DNA from 3 places in the Pseudomonas sp. FP2338 genome. Region 1 is predicted to be linked to each of the others. Evidence: predicted binding sites of a transcription regulator. Region 1 holds the regulator's gene; each other region holds the start of a gene.
What was found. The regulator FliA, encoded in region 1, starts transcription of late flagellar genes. The targets are predictions, from matches to a motif close to CTAAAGTTTNNNNNNNNNNNGCCGNTAA.
Positions count from the first base shown of each region.

Region 1 (5,664 bases):
AAATGCCGTCAAGGTCCAGGCTCAGCAGGAAATCGCCCGCCAGCAAGACTTGCTGCCATCGCCGGCCCGCGCCCAGGAAACCAAGGAGTTGGGCTGGGATGACGTCACCCCGATCGACATGATCGGCCTGGAAGTCGGCTACCGCCTGATTCCGCTGGTGGACCGCAACCAGGGCGGCCAATTGCTGGCGCGGATCAAGGGTGTGCGCAAGAAGCTGTCCCAGGACCTGGGTTTCTTGATGCCCACCGTACACATCCGCGACAACCTCGATTTGGCCCCCAGCGCCTACCGCCTGACCCTGATGGGCGTGATCCTCGCCGAAGCCGAGATTTACCCGGACCGTGAGTTGGCGATCAACCCCGGCCAAGTGTTCGGCACGCTCAACGGCATTACCGCCAAAGATCCGGCTTTTGGCCTGGAAGCGGTATGGATCGAAGTCAGCCAGCGCAGCCAGGCTCAATCGCTCGGTTACACCGTGGTGGACGCCAGCACCGTGGTCGCCACCCACCTCAACCAGATCCTGTACAAGCACTCCCACGAGCTGATCGGCCACGAGGAAGTCCAGCAATTGATGGGGTTGCTGGCCAAAGCCTCGCCAAAACTGGCCGAAGAACTGGTGCCCGGCGTACTGTCGCTGTCGCAGTTGCTCAAGGTGCTGCAAGCCTTGCTCGCCGAACAGGTGCCGGTGCGCGACATTCGCAGCATTGCCGAGGCCATCGCCAACAATGCCGCCAAGAGTCAAGATACTGCCGCTTTGGTGGCTGCGGTGCGTGTCGGGTTGTCCCGTGCCATCGTGCAAAGCATTGTAGGCATTGAGTCTGAGCTGCCTGTTATCACCTTGGAACCAAGGTTGGAACAAATATTGCTCAATAGTATTCAGAAGGCCGGACTTGGCCAGGAAGAGGGCGTTCTGCTGGAGCCAAGCATGGCTGAGAAATTGCAGCGTTCGTTGATCGAAGCCGCCCAGCGTCAGGAAATGGCGGGCCACCCGGTGATTCTGCTGGTGGCAGGCCCGGTTCGAGCGATGTTGTCGCGGTTTGGTCGCCTGGCAGTTCCGAATTTGCACGTTTTGGCTTATCAGGAAATTCCTGACAATAAGCAAGTGACTATCGTCGCGACAGTAGGGCCCAACGGCTGAGGTAGTGGGTTATGCAAGTTAAGCGTTTTTTCGCCGCCGATATGCGTCAGGCCATGAAACTGGTACGTGATGAGCTGGGCGCCGATGCCGCGATTATTGGAAACCGTCGCATTGCCGGCGGTGTCGAGCTGACGGCTGCCCTGGATTACACCCCATCGGCGCTGGCGCCGCGCGTGCCGAACATGGAACTCGAAGACGAGCTGCGCAAAACCGCTTCGCGCATTGTCTCGGCCCAGGCTGAATTGAGCATGCGTGGCGACAGCGATGCCAGCACCAATCGCCAATTGTTCGCCGGCTTGCCGCTGACCGCCGCCGAGCCGTTGGTAGAACCGACCTTCAAAGAACCGCCGCGCCCTGCAGCGCCAGCCCCGGCCGCCGCTGTCGACCAGCGCGCGCTCGACTCGATGCGTTTTGAACTCAATGGCCTGCGTGAGCTGCTCGAAGTGCAGCTGGGCTCGTTGGCGTGGACGCAGCTGCAAGGCAGCAAACCGCAACAGGCCAACCTGTGGCGCCGCCTGCAACGCATCGGCCTGTCCGGCCCGTTGTCGCGCGATTTGCTCGCTCTGACGGCTGAAGTCGAAGAACCACGCCAAGCCTGGCGCATGTTGCTGGCGCACTTGGCGCGCATGATCGTCACCCCGGAAATCGAACCGCTGGAAGAGGGCGGCGTGATTGCCATGGTCGGCCCGGCCGGCATGGGCAAGACCACCACCCTGGCCAAACTGGCCGCCCGTTATGTGCTCAAGTACGGCGCGCAGAACATCGCGTTGGTGAGCATGGACAGCTACCGCATCGGCGCCCAGGAGCAGCTCAAGACCCTGGGCCGCATCCTCAATGTGACGGTGACCCACGTCGACCCGGGCCAGTCCCTGGCCAATGCGCTCGACCCGCTGCTGCGCAAGCGCGTGGTGTTGATCGACACGGCCGGCCTGCAAGCCAGCGACCCGGCACTGCGCATGCAGCTCGAAAGCCTGGCCGGGCGTGGCATCAAGTCGAAAAATTACCTGGTGCTTGCAACCACCAGCCAGAAACAGGTTCTTACCGCTGCGTACCATAGTTACAAACGCTGCGGCCTGGCCGGTTGCATCCTCACCAAGCTCGACGAAACGGCGAGCCTGGGCGAGGTGTTGAGCCTGGCGATCAGTCATGAGTTACCGGTTGCTTACCTGACCGACGGGCCGCGGATCCCGGATGATTTACATCTGCCGCGCCGTCATCAGTTGGTCAGCCGTGCTGTCAGCGTGCAAATGCAAGAAGAGCCTAGCGAGGAAGCGATGGCCGACATGTTCGCCGACCTTTACCACAACCCGGCTAAGCGGGTGGGGTGAGGCAGGATGAACACCGTGAAATGTATCTACATCGATGGTCTGCAAGCGATTCACGCGGCCAAGCCATGTAGCCTGCGTCTAAGCAAGACAAGGTAAAGAAATAAAATGGGCAGCATGCATCCCGTACAGGTGATCGCGGTGACCGGCGGCAAAGGTGGCGTCGGGAAAACTAACGTGTCAGTGAATTTGTCCCTGGCCCTGGCAGAGCTTGGCCGTCGCGTCATGCTGCTGGATGCTGACCTGGGCCTGGCGAACGTGGACGTTCTGCTGGGGCTGACACCCAAACACACCCTTGCCGATGTGATCGAAGGCCGTTGTGAGCTGCGCGATGTGCTGCTGCAAGGCCCCGGTGGCATTCGCATCGTGCCGGCCGCCTCAGGCACCCAGAGCATGGTGCATCTGAGCCCGGCGCAGCATGCCGGCCTGATCCAGGCGTTCAGCGATATCGGCGACAACCTCGACGTGCTGGTGATCGACACCGCCGCCGGCATCGGCGAGTCGGTGGTCAGCTTCGTGCGCGCAGCGCAAGAAGTGCTGCTGGTGGTGTGCGATGAACCCACCTCCATCACCGACGCCTATGCCCTGATCAAGCTGCTGAACCGTGACTACGGCATGAACCGCTTCCGCGTGCTGGCCAACATGGCCCAAAGCCCGCAGGAAGGGCGGAATCTGTTCGCCAAGTTGACCAAGGTCACGGATCGCTTTCTCGATGTCGCCTTACAATACGTGGGCGCAGTTCCCTATGACGAGTGTGTGCGCAAGGCTGTGCAAAAGCAGCGTGCAGTCTATGAAGCGTTCCCTCGTTCGAAGTGCGCACTGGCGTTCAAGGCTATTGCCCAGAAGGTCGATACTTGGCCGTTGCCTGCCAACCCTCGGGGGCATCTGGAGTTTTTCGTCGAGCGATTGGTGCATCAGACGAGCGCAGGACCGGTGCTATGACATCCAGCGGCTACAACCTTTACAAAAAGTCGGCACGTGACAGCCAGGGCGAACTGATCGAGCGCTATGCGCCCTTGGTCAAGCGCATTGCCTATCACTTGCTGGCACGCCTGCCTGCCAGTGTGCAGGTTGAGGACTTGATCCAGGCCGGCATGATCGGCCTGCTCGAAGTGTCGACCAAATACGACGCGAGCAAGGGCGCGAGTTTCGAGACGTATGCGGGTATCCGCATTCGAGGGGCGATGCTCGATGAAGTGCGTAAAGGGGATTGGGCGCCGCGTTCGGTACACCGCAATACGCGCATGGTCAGTGACGCAATTCGCGCAATTGAAGCAAAAACCGGTCGTGACGCTAAAGATCACGAAGTTGCGGCCGAACTCCAATTGAGTCTCGACGATTACTACGGGATTTTGAACGATACCTTGGGCAGCCGCCTGTTCAGTTTCGACGACCTTTTGCAGGACGGCGAACACGAAGGGCTGCACGAGGACGGCGCGAGTGCACATCTCGAACCGTCGCGCGACCTGGAAGACGAACGTTTCCAGGGCGCGTTGGCGGAGGCGATTGCCAATTTGCCGGAGCGTGAGCGACTGGTGTTGGCGCTGTACTACGACGAAGAGCTGAACCTCAAGGAAATCGGTGAGGTCCTGGGGGTCAGCGAATCGCGTGTCAGCCAGCTGCATAGCCAGTGCGCAGCCCGCTTGCGGGGGCGATTGGGAGAGTGGCGCGCGCGCTGACAGGCAGTGTGGGGACACTGCAGACGCTACCGCGAAGGCTTCACGCTTTCGCGGGTTCGTGCCGTGGTGCCCTGGGCAGTCCTTTTTGTGTAACGCCTGTTGATTGAAATGGCGCGTCCAGGTGCTGGGCGCGTTTAAGACTGCTTGGAGGTCGAATTGGACAAGAACATGAAAATCCTCATCGTTGATGACTTCTCAACGATGCGGCGGATCATAAAAAACCTGTTGCGTGACCTTGGGTTCACCAACACGGTCGAGGCGGATGACGGCCTGACGGCGATTCCGATCCTCAACAGCGGGAGCATCGACTTTCTGGTAACCGACTGGAACATGCCGGGCATGACCGGCATCGACTTGCTGCGTCACGTGCGCGCCGATGAAAAACTGCGCAGCTTGCCTGTGTTGATGGTGACCGCCGAAGCCAAGCGTGAACAGATCATCGAAGCCGCCCAAGCCGGGGTTAACGGTTACGTGGTCAAGCCATTCACGGCGTTGGCCTTGAAAGAGAAGATCGAAAAAATCTTCGAACGCATCCACGGCTGATATCACCACGGGGGAGCTATGGAGCATAAAGAAACGTCACAGGGCGATTTTGAATCGACCCTGAAAAAACATGCTCACCAGTTGGTCGACAGCCTTGAAAAAGGCCAGTTCGGCGACGCGGTGCAGTTGATCCATGAGCTTAACCAGACCCGTGACCGCGGCCTGTATCAGGAAGTGGGCAAGCTCACACGCGAGCTGCACAGTGCAATCGTCAATTTTCAGATTGACCCGCACATGCCCCAGGCCGAAGAAATCTCGCAGATCACTGACGCCACCGAACGCCTGTCCTATGTGGTCAGGCTGACCGAGGCGGCGGCCAACCGCACCATGGACCTGGTGGAAAACGCCACGCCGTTGGTCAATGGCATGGCCACCGAAGCACAAGCGCTCAGCGTTGACTGGGGCCGCTTCATGCGCCGCGAAGTGGGGGCTGAGGAGTTTCGTGAGTTGGCGCGTCGGGTCGACGCTTTTCTGTCGCGCAGCGAACAGGAAAACCGCACGGTGGCCAGCAACCTCAATGACATTCTGCTGGCCCAGGATTACCAGGACCTCACCGGTCAGGTGATCAAGCGCGTGACCCAACTGGTCACCGAAGTGGAAAGCAACCTGCTCAAATTGGTGCTCATGGCCGGCCAGGTCGACCGTTTTGCCGGCATCGAACATGACCGCGCAGCGATCCTCTCGGAAAAAGATCCACAAAAACATCTCGCCAAGGGTGAAGGTCCGCAGATTCATGCCGATAAACGTGAAGACGTTGTGTCAGGTCAGGATGACGTAGATGACCTGTTATCCAGTTTAGGCTTCTAAGGAGCACCCACATGAGCTTCGGCGCCGATGAAGAAATCCTTCAGGATTTCCTTGTAGAGGCCGGCGAAATTTTAGAGCAACTGTCCGAACAACTGGTCGAGCTGGAAAGCCGACCGGATGATGCGAACCTGCTCAATGCAATTTTTCGCGGTTTTCACACTGTAAAAGGGGG
Region 1 is NZ_CP117436.1:4,501,746-4,507,409, reverse strand. Features, by position in the region: gene flhA (flagellar biosynthesis protein FlhA) at 1-1,138, shown strand, start outside; gene flhF (flagellar biosynthesis protein FlhF) at 1,150-2,466, shown strand; gene fleN (flagellar synthesis regulator FleN) at 2,572-3,405, shown strand; gene fliA (RNA polymerase sigma factor FliA) at 3,402-4,142, shown strand; gene PSH96_RS20280 (chemotaxis response regulator CheY) at 4,311-4,685, shown strand; gene PSH96_RS20275 (protein phosphatase CheZ) at 4,704-5,492, shown strand; gene PSH96_RS20270 (chemotaxis protein CheA) at 5,504-5,664, shown strand, end outside.

Region 2 (5,664 bases), 2.1 Mb from region 1:
TGACCTCGCGGAAGACATCAGCGACGTCTCGATGATTTGTCACGACAACGCACGCGCGGGTGTGGCAGCGATGGGCGAAGAGTACCCGCGCAAAGACCCTGCACTGCTGCGCAAAGGCTGCGACCACCTCATGGCCATTGGCTTTCTCTGAACTGCTTAAAGGACTCCTTATGAAACCGCTGCAACCCGATACATTAATCCGTAACCCGAATGGCGCGCCGTTGGTAGCGTCTGTTGACGTCGCATGCGATGCCGCTCGCCTGTGGAGTGTGGTGGGAAATTTTGCAGGCTTTGATGCCTTCATTCCGGCCCTGTCGCACATCGAAATGACGGGAACCGGTGTGGGCGCATTGCGGCGTAAATTTTTCCACGATGGGCACCACGTCGTTGAGCAACTCAATAGTTGGGACGACGAATCGATGTGCATGACCTGGACCACCCTCTACAACACCTTGGGTGTTGCCCGGCTTTGGGCCTCCATGCGTGTAGAGGCACTTGACGCGCAACGTTCCAGGGCGACCTGGACGCTGATTGGCGAGCCGGTCGATATGCCGCAGGCGGAGTTTGAACAGTTTGTGCAGGCTTTCGCCGACAGCGCGTTGGGGCATGTGCGCCGGATGCTCGGTTGATCAGCCGGCGCGAGGAACCTCGCGCCAGCTGAGACCGATCAGATCTTGAAGCTGTCGACCAGTTGCTTCAATCGACTGGCCTGCTGCGACAGCGCATCACAGTCCTTGAGCGTCTCGTTGAGGTTGGCGACGCCTTGCTGGTTGAGCAAGTTGATCTGGTTGATATCAACGTTGAGGGTTTCAACCACGGCGGTCTGCTCTTCGGTAGCGGCCGCAACCGATTGGTTCATGCCATCGATCTCGACGATGCGCTGCGTCACGCTGACCAGGCGCTCACCCGCCTGGTTGGCCACTTCAACGCTTTCTTCGCTGGAGACCTGGCTGGCGTTCATAGTGGTCACGGCTTCACGCGAGCCCACTTGCAGCGAAGTGATCATCTTGTGAATCTCTTCGGCCGATTCCTGGGTCCGGTGCGCCAGGTTACGCACTTCGTCGGCCACCACGGCAAACCCGCGCCCGGCTTCACCGGCACGCGCAGCCTCGATCGCCGCATTGAGCGCGAGCAAGTTGGTTTGCTGAGAGATGCCTTTGATCACATCCAGGATGTGCCCAATGTTATCGGTGCTGGCGTTGAGGGTTTCGATCTGCGTGCAGGACAAGCTGATCTTCTGCGACAGTTCCGACATGGCCAGGATGGTTTGCTCCACCACCTTGCGCCCGTCGTCCGCTTGCTCACTGGCACCGCTGGCATGCTGCGATGCATCGGCGGCGTTGCGGGCGATTTCCTGGGTGGCGGCGCCCAGCTCGTTGATGGCGGCAGCCACGCTGTTGGTGCGCGCGCTTTGCTCGTCCGAGCCGATGATCGAGGCGTTTGACGAGGCCATGACGCGCTGGGACAGGTCATGGACCTGGCGCGTGGCTGAAGACACTTCGGAGATAGAGGCGTGGATACGTTCGACAAACTGGTTGAACGCACTGCCCACTTCGCCGAACTCGTCCTTGCTGGTTACGTCCAGGCGGCGCGTCAAATCGCCTTCGCCCTGGGCGATGTCCTGCATGGCCACGCCCATGGTGGTCAGCGGGCGCAACAGCACTTGAATCAGCAGGCTGAGCAGCACGGCGATCGCTACCACGGCGATCAACATGGCGATCAGTGCCGATGTACGGAATTTACTGAGCGGTGCGTAGGCTTTGTCTTTGTCGATCGACAGGCCGATGTACCAATCCGCCCCCGGCAAACCACTGATCGGGGTGAATGACAAAATACGGTCCTGGCCGTTGAGCACAACGTCCTGGCTGACCTTCTCGATACGCAGGCTGGTGCCTGGGTAGATGTCCTTGAGGTTCTTCATCACCTGGTCCTGATCGGGACTGACGATGACCTGGCCGTCGGCGCTGACCAGGAACGCATGGCCAATACCGCCGAAATCCACCGAGTTGATGATCTTCACCAGGGTTTGCAAACTCAGGTCACCGCCCACTACACCGAGCAGTTCGCCGTTCTTTTTGACCGGCAGGGCAATGGTCACGATTTGCCCGCCAACGGCCGCCATATAAGGCGGAGTCAGCATGGTTTTATCGGCGGCGACCGCTTGCTTGTACCAGGGGCGCTGACGAGGGTCGTAATCGTCGGGCATCTTGGCGTCAGGGCGCTGGGTGAATACGCCGTTGGTTTGGCCGACATAGGTGAACTGGAAGTTCGAGGTGAGCGCAGGCTGGTCGACCAGCCCTGGCAGGTCGGCACCGCTGCCCTGATGAGCAACGTTTTGCGCCAGGCTTTCCAGGACCAGGATGCGGCCACTGAGCCAGTTCTGCACGCTGCTGGCCGTGAGCTCGCCCGATTGCTGGATAGACGACTCAAGGTTTTGTTTGATGGTGCTGCGCTGCAGGTAATCGTTGTAGAGGGTAAATAGCGCGAAGGCCAGAACCACGACGCCTGATGCGGCCAGTAGAATTTTATGACTGAACTTGAGATTCATTTCATCGACTTCTTTTGCCAAAGGGGGGTGAGCGTGCCGAGTGGAACATTCCATGTAACGGGATAGGCCGGCTCTTCGGCCGCTCTATTTCGGTGCACGCATGGCTCATCAGGCTTTCGGCCACTCCAGGAGAAATCTTAGGAATTTGTGAGAAGCATCCTTATTTTGAGTGGGAAACCGACCAGTGGTAGAGGCTCAGTGTTCGGCGTTGCAAAATTTTTCTGCCTCCCAGACAATGCGACTAATTATCATTTGTGACGCTTGGCCAGGCCTGCCTGAATGCCCTCTACTGACTACATTGCGTGCGAACGTGTTGTACACACGCTTTACAGCACCCACCACAACTGGCTCAACACCTGGCTGCGCAGTCGCTTGGGCAATGCCGCCGATGCTGCGGACCTGGCGCAGGACACGTTCGTACGCCTGCTGCAAAAAACCGAACGCTTTGAGCTCAAGGCGCCGCGTGCATTTTTGCGCACCATCGCCCGGGGACTGGTGATTGATCACTGGCGCCGCGAAGAAATCCAACGGGCCTACCTGGAGTCCATCGCAAACTTGCCACAAGCGCTGGCACCCAGCGCCGAAGCGCGTGCGTTGGTGGTGGAGCTTCTGGAGGAAGTCGCCCGCCTATTGGACGGATTGAAGCCCAAGGTGCGTAAAGCGTTTTTACTGGCTCAGTGCGATGGGCTGGCTCACCAGCAGATCGCAGAGCAGATGGGCGTGTCGTTGCGCTCGGTGGAGCGGTACATCGCTGAAGGGCTGTATCACTGTTATGTCCTGCGCTATGAAACTTGACGCCAATGGATAACGCCGCGCGCTCCGGGCCGGATCCCCAAGTGGTCAAACAGGCGATCAGTTGGGCAATGCGCCTGCGTAACAACCGTGCGAATGCGCGCTTGCATGCGCAATGTGAACATTGGCGTGAAGCTCACGATGACCATGAATTGGCGTGGCAACGGGTGCAGGCGCTGCAACGGGAATTGAACAGCCAGATGGCGGCGATTCCAGGGGCGCATGTAGCACTGGAAAACGTCGCACAAGGCTTGGGCCGACGACGGGCACTGAAGGTGTTGTCGGGTGTGGTGTTGGTGGGTTCGGCGGCGTGGGTAAGCCGGGACATGACCGGCTGGCAGCGCTGGACGTCCGATTTCGCAACCGCCACCGGCGAGCGGCGCAGCATGCACTTACCGGACGGCACGCGCCTGCAACTCAACACCGACAGTGCGGTGAACCTCACCTTCAATGCGCAGCAGCGCCTGATCACGTTGGTGCGCGGGGAAATCCTGGTGACCTGCGGTTCGCCATCTTCAGCGCCTTTGCTGGTACACACTCGCCACGGCTTGCTCGAAGGCATCGATGGGCGTTTTACCGTGCGCCAAGACAGCGAGTGCACGCGCTTGAGCGTGGTCAGCGGCAATGTGGCTATCCATTCACCGCCTACGGCCGATGGCCTGGCGACTCAAGTGCACACAGGGGAAACCTATCTGATCAACCAGGCGCACGCCACGTTATCAACGCCGCTGACTATGGACATGGGCGCCTGGGCCGATGGGCTGATTATGACGCGGGACATGCGCCTGGCCGACTTTGTATCGGAAGTGGGGCGCTACCGCCCGGGTTATCTGGGCTGTGCTGCAGAGATCGGCGACTTGCGGCTGTCAGGGGTTTTCCGCCTGGAAGACACCGACAAGTTGCTGGCGATAGTTGCGCAGACGCTGCCCGTTCAAGTGCGCTATCGCACGCGTTGGTGGGTGAGCCTGGAACGCCAGGCCTGACTTTTTTGTGTTTTTTTGGCGGCTTTTTTCCGTGAGCCCGGCTTAGACAGTAAGCCTCTTTATCTGCCTTACCGGCCTCTACGGACCTTGATCATGACTGTGCGTTTTCTCAACGATTCACCAGACTCCTCCTACCCCCTTTTGGCCAAGGCCATACGCGTAGCGTTACTGTCGACGGCAGTGGGCATGGGCGCGGTTCCGCTGGTTGGCATGGCTGCGCAAGCGGGCAGCGAACACATTCATCAACGCTATGACATCCCTGCCGGCCCGCTGAGCGACGCGCTCAATCAGTTCGCCCGTCAGGCAGGCATTACGCTTGCCAGCACCCCAGCGCAGACACAGGGCCTGGAGTCGCCAGGGCTGCACGGTGAATATTGCGCTGAGCAGGGCCTGAATTATTTGCTCAATGGCTCGGGGTTGCAGGCCGCCTCACAGAATGGTGCCAGCTTCGTCCTGCAGCCGCTGCCGCAAAGCAGCACGCTGACGTTACCCACCACCGACATCAAAGGCTTCGCCCTGGGTAATGCGCTGGGCAGCATGGATGGCTACAACGCGACGCACAGTCAGATCGCCACCAAGACCAGTACGGCGCTGCTGGAAACCTCACAAACCGTCTCCGTCGTCACACGTGAACAGATGGATGACCAGGGCTCTCAGACCGTGGCCCAGGCCATGCGTTACACCCCTGGCGTGCTGACCAACCCCTATGGCGCAACCCACCGCTATGACTACGTGGCGATGCGTGGCTTTAACGATGGCTCAGTCGATAACATCTACCTGGATGGCTTGAAGTCCATGGGGGACAGCGGTACTTACAGCACCATGCAGGTGGACCCGTACTTTCTTGAACGCGTGGACATTCTGAAGGGGCCATCTTCTGTGCTGTACGGGCGCAGCTCGCCTGGAGGTCTGGTTGCACTGACCAGCAAGAAGCCGTTGTATGAGCCCTACCATCAAGTCCAAGCGACAATCGGCAGTAACGGGCAACGCGGGATGGGTTTTGACCTCAGCGGGCCAGTGGACGATGACAAGCGCGTAGCCTATCGGCTGACCGGGCTGGCGGATAAGTCCGACACGCAATTCGACCACGCCAAAGAAAAACGCTACGCACTGGCTCCGACAGTGAGCATCGACTTTACCGAAGACACGTCGCTGACGCTGCAAGCCTATTTGCAGCATGACCCTGAGGGTGGTTATCACGGTGGTATGCCGGCGGACGGCGCACTGCATCAGCGCAATGGCCAGCGTATCTCCAACCACTTTTTCGAAGGTGAGCCTGGGGTAGATGGGTACAAGCGTGACCAGCAGTCGTTTGGCTATCAGTTCGAACATCGCTTCAAC
Region 2 is NZ_CP117436.1:127,435-133,098, reverse strand. Features, by position in the region: gene PSH96_RS00640 (amino acid adenylation domain-containing protein) at 1-151, shown strand, start outside; gene PSH96_RS00635 (SRPBCC family protein) at 171-629, shown strand; gene PSH96_RS00630 (methyl-accepting chemotaxis protein) at 668-2,548, opposite strand; gene PSH96_RS00625 (sigma-70 family RNA polymerase sigma factor) at 2,828-3,343, shown strand; gene PSH96_RS00620 (FecR domain-containing protein) at 3,349-4,323, shown strand; gene PSH96_RS00615 (TonB-dependent siderophore receptor) at 4,417-5,664, shown strand, end outside.
Region 2: the regulator FliA is predicted to act here: its motif matches at 2,662-2,689, upstream of PSH96_RS00630 (methyl-accepting chemotaxis protein).

Region 3 (5,664 bases), 1.5 Mb from region 1:
GTCGAAGGGGCCGTGGGTGAACTCGCCTTGATGCAGGGTCCAGCGTGCAGCGCCGGCCGGGCGGATGTCGTTGATGTTCACGCCCCATTGCACACAGCCTTCAGGCAGTGAGTCGAGCAGGATCTGACGCAATTGGGTGCGGTCGACTTCCGGGCGCTCGCCGTCATCGGGGGTGGGGTCTTCGAACAGCAGGCGGCCGTGTTGATCCATCAGGCGCGTGCCCTGGTCTTCGTAGCGCGCGATACGCCGGAACGCGTCTTCCAGCCCGGCCTGTTGCAGCGCCAGTTGGCCGGATTCGACATGCAGGTCGAGGGTGCCGCCCTGGGGGCGTTCCAGCGGCCCGCGTTCGCGCTCGAACACGCAGGCATCCAGCCCGTGACGGTGGAGGGTACGCGCCAAGGTCAGCCCGCCGGGGCCGGCACCGACAATGGCGATACGCAGTGAGCTGGTCATGCAAGATGTCCTCGGCACGGCTGGGCAAGCAGTTGCTCGACCGCCTCAAAGGCTATGGCGCGGCGTGCTTCCCAGTCGCCACGAATCACCAGGGCGGGCTGGTGGTGCTGTTCGATCCAGTCCAGGCTGCCCTGGAAAAACACCCGTCGATCTGCCAGTTCCGGCTGGCAGCGCTGGCCGTCGGCGCTCCATTCCACGTCTTCGGGGGACAGCAGCAGGTGCAGGTCGTAATGGCGGGCCAGCAGCTCGTCATCCAGCCATGCCGGGTAATCACCGAACAGGGTCTGGCTCCAGAGCTTGTTGGTCAGCAGGTTCGTGTCGAGGATCAGCAGGTGAGGCTGCTCGGCGCGCGCAGCGTCTTCCCAGCCCAGTTGGCCACGGGCGATGGCCGGGATGTCCGCCAGGGTGGTGTCGCGCTGGTGATGATCGATGAAATAGCGCACGTATTCACCCACCATCAGCCCACCGAAGCGGGCGTGCAGTTGCGCGGCCAGCCAGCTTTTGCCGCTGGATTCGGGGCCGGCCAGTACCACCACTTTCATGCCTGCAACGCCGGGTCGGCGCGCCATTCACGCCAGCCCTGCACGGCGATCACGGTGAACAGTGCATACAGCGCAGCGGTGAGGTACAGGCCTTTGTAGAGAAACAGGCCGACGAAGATCACGTCTACGACGATCCACAGCGCCCAGCATTGCACGCGTTTTTGTGCCATCCACATTTGCGCCACCAGGCTGAAACCGGTGAGGGCGGCATCCAGCCAGGGTTGCGCGGCATCGGTCCAGTGGGCCATGGCGGCACCGAGCAGCGCGCTGAACACGGCGCCGACGGCGAGGCTGACCATGATCGCGGGCCAGCCCAGGCTTGTGACCTGGCGGCCCTGCTTGACCTCACCGGCGCGGGTCCATTGCCACCAGCCATAGAGTTGCAGGCCGGCGTAGACCACTTGCAGGAGCATGTCGGAGTAGAGTTTTACGTCGAAGAACACCCAGGTGTAGAGCAGCACCATCACCAGGCCGATGGGCCAGCACCAAGGGTTTTGTTTGACCGTCAGCCAGACAGCGATCACCCCCAGGGCGGCGGCGAACAGTTCAAGCCCGGACATGGCGGTTCCTTGGGAGAGTGGGTGAGGGCGGTGATTGTAACCAAGATGATGGGTCGTAGGAACGAGCATGAAAATGCTTTCTGTGGGAGCTGGCTTGCCTGCGATTCAGGCGCCTCGGTGTATCAGGAACACCGAGTTGATGCCATCGCAGGCAAGCCAGCTCCCACACAAGCCAGCTCCCACACAAGTCCAGCTCCGGCCTCAGATCTTGAACTGGCGCAACAGCCCCTCAAGCTGCTCACTCAACCCGCGCAAATGTGCACTCGCCACGCTGGACTGCTCCGCCGCCAGCGCGGTGCTGTGGGACAAACCCGCCGCCTGGGTGACGTTCTGGTTGATGTCCTCCACCACATGCGCCTGTTGCAAGGTCGCGCTGGCGATCGAGGCATTCAGCCCGTTGAGGTTGCGCAACGCCTGGCCGATGGCGGTGAGGCTCGCCCCCGCCTGGCCAGCTTGTTCGATGGTCAATTGCGAGGCGCTGTGGCTGTCGCTGATCACTTTGACCGCCGCTTCCGAATGGCCTTGCAGGCGCTCGATCATCACCTGGATTTCGGCGGTGGATTTTTGCGTGCGCTGGGCCAGCAGCCGCACTTCATCGGCGACCACGGCAAACCCACGGCCTTGCTCACCGGCACGCGCCGCCTCGATGGCGGCATTGAGCGCGAGCAAGTTGGTCTGGTCGGCAATTGAACGGATCACTTCCAGCACGCCACCAATCTGTGTGCTTTCACTGGAGAGCGTGCGGATCACCTCCACGGCCTGGCTGATGGTGCTGGAGAGCTGGTCGATCTGTTGCAGGCTGCCGTCGATATTCACCTGGCCCTGCTGCGCCTGGGCCTGGGCGTCACGCATTTCGCTGGCGGCATGCTCGGCGTTTTTTGCCACGTCCTGCACGCCATAGGTCACTTCATTGATCGCCGTGGCCACCAGCTCCATCTGCTGGGACTGCTGCTGGCTGCGGTCGTGGGCCTGGCTGGCATTGGTGCCCAGCTCCGTGGACGACTGGCCCAGCGCGTTGGCACACGCCTGCAATTGGCCGACCACCTGGCGCAGCTTGGCGGTGAAGCTATTGAAGTGCTGCGACAGTTGAGTGACCTCGTCGCGCCCGTGGGTGTCGAGGGTGCGGGTCAGGTCGCTTTCGCCGCTGGCAATATTGCCCATGGCGTTCACTGCCGCCTGCAGTGGGTGCACGATGCTGCGCGCGATCAGGATCACCAGCAGCGCCATCACCAGCGCAATGCCCAGGCCGATCAGCGAGGCTTTCCAAACCTGGCCGTTGAATTCGGCCTGCACATCATCCACATACACGCCGGACCCGATAATCCAGCCCCACGGCTCGAACAGTTGGATGTACGAGGTTTTCTCCACCGGCGCGTCGGCGCCCGGTTTGGGCCAGCGATAGTTGACGATGCCGGCGCCCTTGGCCTTGGCCAGGAGCACAAATTCATTGAACACCGCAAAACCGTCCGGGTCGCGGATGGCCGAGAGGTTCTTGCCGTCGAGCTTGGGGTTGGCCGCGTGCATGATCATCACGGGCGTCAGGTCGTTGATCCAGAAGTAATCATCGTGGTCGTAGCGCAGCCCACGCACTGTGCTGAGGGCTTGCTGTTGCGCGGCCTCGCGGGTGAGTACGCCGGTTTTTTCAAGGTTCTGATAGTAAGCCAGCACGCCGCTGGCGGTCTGCACCACGTGCTGGGTCTGCTGGCGTTTGGCCTGGTAGAGGTCGTCATGGATCTGCTTGAGCATCAGCAACCCGAGGGTCAGCAGCATCAACACGGCGACTATCAGGATCAGCCAAAGACGGCGGCTGATCGACATGCTGCGCAAACTGTTCATCGTCCTGTCACTCCGTGCTTTTTATAGTTGTGTGCTGCATCGACAATTCCAGCGTGTCTGATAGGCTTTCGGCCAGGAATCTAAAAACCTGAGTACTCCCTGATTTTTCACGAAATTTTTGCGCACGGCTGGTGAAAATCAGCAGCGCATCACGATTGCACGTGGTCAGTGAACATTAAAAAGACAGACAAGGCGTGCCGCAGCGCATGACCTTTGGGGGATACATGGATTTTTGGATCGCCATACAGGCATTGATTCTTGGCGTGGTGGAGGGGCTGACCGAGTTCCTGCCGATCTCCAGCACCGGGCACCAGATCATCGTTGCCGACCTGATCGGCTTCGGCGGCGAACGCTTTGAAGCGTTCAACATCATTATTCAACTGGGCGCGATCCTCGCGGTGGTCTGGGAGTTTCGGCGCAAGATCCTCGACGTGGTGATGGGCTTGCCGACCCAGCCCAAGGCCCAGCGCTTTACCGTCAACCTGATCATCGCGGTGCTGCCGGCGGTGGTGTTGGGGGTGATTTTTGCCGACCTGATCAAGCATTACCTGTTTAACCCGATCACGGTGGCCACCGCGTTGGTGGTGGGCGGGGTGATCATGCTGTGGGCCGAGCGTCGCCAACATGCAGTGCACGCTGAAACGGTGGATGAGATCACCTGGAAAGACGCACTCAAGGTCGGCGCGGCCCAGTGCCTGGCCATGATTCCGGGCACTTCGCGCTCCGGCGCGACCATTATCGGCGGCCTGTTGTTCGGCCTGTCGCGTAAAACCGCCACCGAGTTCTCGTTTTTCCTGGCCATGCCCACCATGGTCGGCGCGGCGGTGTATTCGGGCTACAAATACCGTCACCTGTTCCAGCCCGATGACTTGCCGGTGTTTGCCATCGGCTTTGTCACCTCGTTCATCTTCGCGATGATAGCGGTCAAGGCGTTGCTCAAGTTCATCGCCAGCCACAGTTACGCGGCGTTTGCCTGGTATCGGATCGCGTTCGGCCTGGTGATCCTGGCCACCTGGCAGTTTGGCTGGATCGACTGGACGGCGGTCAAGCCATGAGCATTCAATACCCGCGCCTGAAGGCGCTGATTTTTGTGTTGTTGTGCGCCGCGCCGCTGATCGGCTCGGCGCTGCTGTGGTATCGCGGCGAAACGCTGATTCCGCTGGCCGCCTATGGCGTGGTCAGCGTGGTGGCGTTTGTCCTGTACTGGGGCGACAAACGCAAGGCCCAGGCCGAAGGCCCGCGCGTGCGCGAAAATATCCTGCATGCCGTGGAACTGGCCGGTGGTTGGCCGGGGGCGTTGATTGCCCAACAGGTGTTTCGCCACAAGACGCGCAAGGTGTCGTATCAGGTGCTGTTCTGGGTGATTGTGTTGCTGCACCAAGTGTTCTGGCTGGACCAGTTATTCCTCGGCGGCACGCTGCTGTCGGTGTTATAGCACTGAGATGCCTGAGAAATTACCTGCTTAATTGTCAGAAGCAGCTTGCCCAGGCAGTTCTGTAAACCAGTAGCGGGTACGCGTTATGCTCCAGGCACTTGAACCCATGGGCACCACACGAATGTCTCTACCCGATTCATTGCTACGCCATTCAGCGACAGCGCTGGCGGCGCTTATTCAACAGCGCACGCTCACTTCCACCGCCGTCGTCAGCTTTTACCTTGCGCGTATCGAGGCGCTCAACCCTTCGGTCAACGCGCTGGTGCAGGTCTGTGCCGATACGGCGTTGGCCGACGCTTGGGCGGTTGATCGTGCTATCGCTCAGGGCGAGTATGGCGGCGTGTTGCAGGGTGTTCCCTTTACGGTCAAGGATGTTTTCGATACTCGTGGGGTGGTGTCGGCAGCGGGCCTGGTTGATCGGGCTCATTATTGTCCGCAGCACGATGCTGTTGCAGTGACGCGCATGAAAGCGGCCGGCGCCATTCTTTTGGGTAAAAGCAACTGCCCGCCGGGCGGTGGCGGTGGGGTGACCGATAACCCGGTCTACGGCGCTACCCGTAACCCCCATGCGTTGTCCTATGGCCCCGGCGGCAGCAGCGGTGGCGAAGCTGCTGCGCTGGCTGCCGGCCTTTCACCGCTGGGGCTGGGCAGCGATTCCGGTGGCAGCTTGCGCATACCCGCGCATTTTTGTGGCGTCAGCACCTTGAAGCCCACCACGGGCCGTGTGCCCAACACCGGAGTTTTCGATCACCCGGGTGGGTTGAGTGATAGCCGCAGCCAGATCGGCCCGATGGCCCGGCATGTCGAAGACCTGGACCTGGTATTCAGGGTGATCGCC
Region 3 is NZ_CP117436.1:3,008,659-3,014,322, forward strand. Features, by position in the region: gene PSH96_RS13600 (NAD(P)/FAD-dependent oxidoreductase) at 1-453, opposite strand, end outside; gene PSH96_RS13605 (AAA family ATPase) at 450-995, opposite strand; gene pnuC (nicotinamide riboside transporter PnuC) at 992-1,555, opposite strand; gene PSH96_RS13615 (methyl-accepting chemotaxis protein) at 1,757-3,391, opposite strand; gene PSH96_RS13620 (undecaprenyl-diphosphate phosphatase) at 3,616-4,446, shown strand; gene PSH96_RS13625 (DUF1294 domain-containing protein) at 4,443-4,826, shown strand; gene PSH96_RS13630 (amidase) at 4,948-5,664, shown strand, end outside.
Region 3: the regulator FliA is predicted to act here: its motif matches at 3,457-3,484, upstream of PSH96_RS13615 (methyl-accepting chemotaxis protein).